Linked DNA regions of Rhodopseudomonas sp. BAL398. The protein of the gene in region 1 interacts with the protein of each later gene in a pairwise test. Links are inferred from orthologs where the notes say so. Each region holds a gene or a part of one and is shown on either strand. Other genes may lie near its edges.

Evidence for each region. The genes of interacting proteins can lie anywhere in the genome.
Region 2: the proteins of accC (region 1) and ribD interact in binary tests that used the Escherichia coli proteins (3 or more experiments, as listed by UniProt). The link is inferred for Rhodopseudomonas sp. BAL398 from one-to-one orthologs.

Annotation. Positions count from the first base shown.
Region 1 is NZ_CP133111.1:776,981-780,056, forward strand. The notes cover bases 277-3,076. They hold accC (acetyl-CoA carboxylase biotin carboxylase subunit), read right to left. Parts: upstream 2,455-3,076; coding sequence 1,099-2,454; downstream 277-1,098. Other genes in these bases: RBJ75_RS03655 (ferric reductase-like transmembrane domain-containing protein), read left to right, coding at 277-734; RBJ75_RS03660 (cytochrome b5 domain-containing protein), read left to right, coding at 731-1,102; accB (acetyl-CoA carboxylase biotin carboxyl carrier protein), read right to left, coding at 2,581-3,075. Outside these bases: more of RBJ75_RS03655, read left to right, coding at 1-276. UniProt on the Escherichia coli protein: This protein is a component of the acetyl coenzyme A carboxylase complex; first, biotin carboxylase catalyzes the carboxylation of the carrier protein and then the transcarboxylase transfers the carboxyl group to form malonyl-CoA.
Region 2 is NZ_CP133111.1:1,385,031-1,388,289, forward strand. The notes cover bases 153-3,135. They hold ribD (bifunctional diaminohydroxyphosphoribosylaminopyrimidine deaminase/5-amino-6-(5-phosphoribosylamino)uracil reductase RibD), read right to left. Parts: upstream 2,227-3,135; coding sequence 1,078-2,226; downstream 153-1,077. Other genes in these bases: RBJ75_RS06595 (riboflavin synthase), read right to left, coding at 267-875; nrdR (transcriptional regulator NrdR), read right to left, coding at 2,223-2,705; glyA (serine hydroxymethyltransferase), read right to left, coding at 2,718-3,135. In the rest of the region: ribH (6,7-dimethyl-8-ribityllumazine synthase), read right to left, coding at 1-55; more of glyA, read right to left, coding at 3,136-3,259. UniProt on the Escherichia coli protein: Converts 2,5-diamino-6-(ribosylamino)-4(3h)-pyrimidinone 5'-phosphate into 5-amino-6-(ribosylamino)-2,4(1h,3h)-pyrimidinedione 5'-phosphate.

The DNA.
Region 1 (3,076 bases):
CGATCATGGCGGTGGTGGGACTGATCCTGGCCTGGCGGCTGCTGCGCGGCGATCTCGGGCTGGCGGCGCGGCCCTACATTGTTGCCTCGGCACGGCAGATCGCGGCCGGCGTGGTCGAGATCGCGCTGCGTCCGCTGGGCGATCCGATTGAGGTCGGCACCGGTCAATTCGTGCTGGTCGCGCTTCACAACGGCCCGAAATATCGCGGCTGCGGCGAATTCCATCCGTTCACCGTCAGCGCGATCGATGCCGACCAGGTGCTGCATGTCGGCGTCAAGGCGCTGGGCGATTGCACCGGGCGGATGATGTTGGTCGAGCCGGGGGTCGCGGCGCGGGTGATGGGCGGGTTCGGCGGGCTGCTCGGCACCAGCTCGGCGCCGCAGCTCTGGGTGGCGGGCGGGATCGGGGTCACCCCGTTCGTCGCGCTGTTGAACGCCGGTCGGATCGGCGGCCCGACCACCTTGATCTATCTGTGCCGCAACGAGGCCGACGCGGCGTTCCTGCCGGATTTGCGCGCCATCGCTCCGGCCGATCCGAGGCTTTCGCTGCAGGTGGTGGCGACCGGCGACGCCCTGCCGGATCTGGAGCGGCTATTGCCGCCGGCCACGAAACTGTCAGGCGTCGAATGCTATCTGTGCGGACCGCCCGGGCTGATTGCCGCGCTGAAATCCGCGTTGCGGGCGCGCGGCGTCACCGCCCAACACATCCACTACGAAAACTTCGAGTTCAGATGATGCGCAAATTATATCTGGCGACCACGAGCTTGTTTTGGGTGATGGTGCTGGCGTTCTGGGCCGGCGATGTGCTGTCGCCGCATGCCGAACAGCCGGCGGCGATTTCGGCCAGTCGGGACATCACTTCGGCTGAGCTGGCCAAACATGCCACGCCGCAGGATTGCTGGATGGCGATCCGGGGCCAGGTCTATGATCTGTCGGCCTATCTGCCGGATCATCCGTCGCGGCCGCAGATCATCGAGCCCTGGTGCGGCAAGGAAGCCACCCAGGCCTATGACACTAAGACCAAGGGCCGGCCGCATTCAAAGGAGGCCGACGATCTGCTGCCGAAATACCGGGTCGGCCGCTTCGTGCCCGGTGCAGATTAGCCGGTCTTGGAATCGCCGGCGGCCAGATACTGCTCGAGCCAGTGAATGTGGTAGTCGCCGTCGATGATCGAAGGCTCGCGGACCAGGGCGCGGAACAGCGGCAACGTGGTCTCGATGCCATCGACGACCATTTCGTCGAGCGAGCGGCGCAGCCGCATCAGGCATTCGGCGCGGGTCTTGCCGTGCACGATCAGCTTGCCGACCAGCGAGTCGTAATAGGGTGGGATCGTATAGCCCTGATAGACGGCGGAATCGATCCGGACCCCGAGACCGCCGGGCGGGTGATAGCGGGTGATCTTGCCGGGCGAGGGTCGGAACGTCACCGGGCTCTCGGCATTGACGCGGCATTCGATGGCGTGACCGTTGAGCACGATCTCGTCCTGGGTGCAGGGCAGGTCGCCGCCGGCGGCGACGCGGATCTGCTCCAGCACCAGATCGATCCCGGTGATCATCTCGGTCACCGGATGCTCGACCTGGATTCGGGTGTTCATTTCGATGAAGTAGAATTCGCCATCCTCGTAGAGGAATTCGATGGTGCCGACGCCGAGATACTGCATGTCCTGCATCGCCTTGGCGCAGATGCCGCCGATCCGGGCGCGGGCCTCCGCTGTCAGCACCGGGGAGGGGCCTTCCTCCCAGACCTTCTGGTGACGGCGCTGCAGCGAGCAGTCGCGTTCGCCCAGATGGATCGCGCCGCCGCGGCCGTCGCCCAGCACCTGGATCTCGATATGGCGCGGCTTCTGCAGATATTTCTCGAGATAGACCGAGGCGTCGCCGAACGCCGATTTGGCCTCGTTGCCGGCGGTCGACAGCGCCAGCATCAGGTCGTCGGCGGTCTGCGCCACCTTCATGCCGCGGCCGCCGCCGCCCGAGGCGGCCTTGACCAGCACCGGAAAGCCGATCGCCTGGCCGATCGCCATGGCGTCGTCTTCGGGGCCAACCGCGCCTTCGGAACCCGGCACCACCGGAATGCCGAGCCGCTTGGCGGTCCGCTTGGCCTCGATCTTGTCGCCCATCAGCCGGATGTGTTCGGCCTTCGGGCCGATGAAATGCAGATTGTGCTCGGCGAGGATCTCGGCGAAGCGGGCGTTTTCCGACAGGAAGCCGTAACCGGGATGAACCGCGTCGGCGCCGGTGATCTCGCAGGCCGCCAGCAGCGCCGGGACGTTGAGATAGCTGTCCTTCGAGGCCGGCGGACCGATGCAGACGCTTTCATCGGCGAGCCGGACATGCATGGCGTCGGCGTCGGCGGTGGAATGCACCGCCACGGTGGCGATCCCGAGTTCCTTGCAGGCGCGCAGCACCCGGAGCGCGATCTCGCCGCGGTTGGCTATCAGGATCTTGTCGAACATCGTCTCTGCCTTCTCCCGTCGCCCTGAGCTGCGAGCTGTCGCGCGCCTCGAAGGGGACGGTCTGTTGGGATTCATGATGTCGTCCCGAGCCGCCAGCGCCGGCGCTTCGGGACGACGCAGACGTGGTTATTCGATCACGACCAGCGGTTCGCCGAATTCGACCGGCTGGCCGTCCTCGACCAGGATCTGGGTCACGGTGCCGGCGCGCGGCGACGGAATCTGATTCATCGTCTTCATCGCCTCGATGATCAGCAGCGTTTCGCCGGCGGCGACCTTGTTGCCGACCTCGACGAACGGCTTGGCGCCGGGCTCCGAGGCCCAATACACCGTGCCGACCATCGGCGACGGCACCACGCCGGGATGTTTGGAGATGTCGGCGACCGGCGCCGGCACCGCGGCGCTCGCGATCCCGGGGGGCTGATAGCCGGCCGGCATCGCAGCGTTGATGCTGACATTGCGGGCGACCCGGACCCGCAACCCGGCGCGTTCGATCTCGATCTCGGTCAGATTGGTCTCGTCGAGCAGCAACGCGAGATCACGGATCAGCGCGTGGTCGGCAACCGCTTTGGTATCGGTCGCTTTGGGCTTCGCGGCTGGCTTGTCTTCAGGCGGGCGGGCCATA
Region 2 (3,259 bases), 610 kb from region 1 along the record:
GCGCGCCCGTGATGTCGGTCTGATCCTGCAACTGGGCGCGCCGCGCGTCTGCCATTACTTCATTCCGTATCGTTCGATTGGTCGAGCGGTGCAACCGGCACTGCCCTCATCCTGATGAGCGGCCCAAGGCCGCGTCTCGAAGGATGAGCGAGATCATGGCCTCATGGCTCAAACCTGCGCTGACGCGCCTTCTCACCATGAGGAAACCGCGGGCGGTTTTAGGCGCGCGGGCGGCCAAAGCCAAGGAATCAAATCGCCGCTGCGGCTTATTTCATCTCGCTCAGGCGCGCGGCATAGCGCGCCATCAGGTCGACTTCGAGATTGACCTCGCTGCCCGCGCTCCAGCTGTCCAGCGTGGTCACGCTCAGCGTGTGCGGAATGATCGCCACCGAAAACGTCACCCCATCGACGCCGTTGACCGTCAGCGACACGCCATCGAGCGTCACCGAGCCCTTGGTGGCGATGAAGCGCGCCAGGTCGCGGCTGGTGGCGAGGTGAAACCGCGCCATTCCCGGCAATTCCTCGCGGCGCGTGACCTCGGCGATGCCGTCGACATGGCCGGTGACGATATGGCCGCCGAGTTCGTCGCCGATCTTCAGCGCGCGCTCCAGATTGAGCCTGGTGCCGACCGTCCAATGCTTGGCCGAGGTCATCGCCAGGGTCTCCGCCCCGGCGTCGACCTCATACCAGGTCTTGCCACCCTCGCGGCCGGAGCCGACCACGGTCATGCAGATGCCGTTGCTGGCGATCGAGGCGCCATCGGCGATGCTGGCCTGGTCATAATTGCACAGGATGCGCAGCCGGTGCAGGTAGCCCTGCGCGGTCGGCGTGAGGGCGATGATTTCGCCCTGGTCGGTAACGATGCCGGTGAACATAGGATCAGGTCTCGATGCCAAAATTGATTGCAGAAGCGCGCCAACGGAAGCCGAGCTCCCTCTCCCATGGGGAGAGGGTTGGGGTGAGGGGGTGCGGCCTATCGAGAGGGCGAAACCCCTCACCCGGCGCTTTGCGCCGACCTCTCCCTATGGGAGAGGTCGGATCCCGGCGGACGTCACTGTCAAATTTGCGACTCATCGTCTAGCTGCGCTCGTAAATCGTGAGAGTATCGGTTCCGAGCGTCTCGCTAGCACGCATGGTCAGCGTCGGCGATGCCGTGATCGCCGTGAGCGGCATGCCGTCCAGCGCGTCGACGCCGCCCTCGCCGATCGCGGCCGGGCCGCGCAGCAGCCAGACTTCGTCGACCAGGCCGGCTGTGACGAAGGATGCCGCGACCCGCGCGCCGCCTTCGACCAGCAGTCGCGTGACGCCCCTATCGGCCAGCGCGCGCAGCACCGCGGCGAGATCGAGCCCCGGCGGGGTCGCGGCGGTCGCAACGTGGATCACCTGCGCGCCGGCGCCGCCCAATTTGGCGGCCGCCGCCGGCTCGGCGATTTCCGACGCCAGCAGCCACAGCGGCACCTGCCGCGCCGATTGCACCAGCCGGCTGGAGCCGGGTAGCCGCAGCGCCCGGTCCAGCACCACCCGGATCGGCGATTGCTTTTCCATGCCGGGCAACCGGCAGGTCAGCAGCGGATCGTCGGCCAAAGCGGTTCTGATCCCGACAAGGATAGCGTCGGACTGGGCGCGCAACAGATGCACCCGCGCCCGCGCCGCCTCGCCGGTGACCGCTACCGGTTGGCCGCCCGCCGCGCCGATCTTGTCGTCGCTCGACACCGCGAGTTTCAGGATCACATGCGGGCGCCGCTCGCGCACCCGGCGAAAATGCCCGGCATGGTCATGAGCGGCTTCGGCGGCGCACAGCCCGACATCGACCCTGACGCCGGCGGCGCGCAGCCGCGCATGGCCCTGGCCTGCCACCTCCGGATTGGGGTCCTCGATCGCCGACACCACCCGGGCGATGCCGGCGGCGATCACCGCATCGGCGCAGGGTGGCGATTTGCCGTGATGCGAGCACGGCTCCAGCGTCACATAAAGCGTCGCCCCCGGGGCGTCGCCGGCGCGCGCCAGCGCCTCGATCTCGGCATGAGGCCGCCCGCCCGGCTGGGTCCAGCCGCGGCCGAGGATCACGCCGTCCTTCACAATGACCGCGCCGACCGCCGGATTGGGCGCGGTGCGCCCCAACCCGCGACGGCCCAGCGTCAGCGCGAGCTGCATGAAACGCAGGTCGTGCGCTTTGCCGGCTCTGGCCTTATCCGCATACTGATCCTCCAGTATCCGGAAGATCATTTGCGCAGGCTCGCCAGCCGCGCCATCTCGTCACCGGACAATTCGCCGAGCAACGCCTCGAAATCCTTGGCCTCGCGGAAATTGCGATAGACCGAGGCGAAGCGCACATAGGCGACGTCGTCGACCTTGCGCAGATGGTCCATCACGATCTCGCCGATGGTCTCCGAGGAGATCTCCGCCTCGCCGCCGCTTTCCAGCTCACGCACGATCGCCGACACCATCTTCTCGACCCGCTCCGGCTCGACCGGCCGCTTGCGCAGACTGATCTGCAGCGAGCGCACCAGCTTGTCGCGGTCGAACGGCACTCGGCGGCCGTTGCGCTTGATCACGGTCAATTCGCGCAGCTGCACCCGTTCGAATGTGGTGAAGCGGAAATTGCACGCCATGCAGACCCGACGCCGCCGGATCACGGCGGAATCCTCGGTCGGACGGCTGTCCTTCACCTGGGTATCGAGGCTGTTGCAGCTCGGGCAGCGCATCCGTGAGGGTCCTTACTGGTAGATCGGGAAGCGTCCGGTCAGTTCCTTGACCCGCTCCTTCACCGAGGCTTCCACCAAAGGCGCGCCGCCATCCGGCGATTGCGCAATGGCATTAAGCACTTCGGCGATCATATTGCCGACCTGCTTGAACTCGGCGACGCCGAAACCGCGGGTGGTGGCGGCCGGCGTGCCGAGCCGCAGCCCGGAGGTGACGAACGGCTTTTCCGGATCGTAGGGGATGCCGTTCTTGTTGCAGGTGATGGCGGCGCGAACCAGGGCCTTTTCGGAGACGTTGCCCTTGAGGCCCTTGGGCCGCAGATCAACCAGCATCAGATGATTATCAGTGCCGCCCGAAACGATGTCGAATCCCGCTGCGCGAAGCGTTTCCGCAAGCGCCTTGGCGTTTTCGACGACGTTCTTCGCGTAGATCTTGAAGTCGGGCTGCAACGCTTCCTTGAACGCCACCGCCTTGGCGGCGATGACATGCATCAGGGGGCCGCCCTGCAGGCCGGGGAAGATCGCCGAATTGAGCTTCTTGGCCAGCGCCTCGTCAT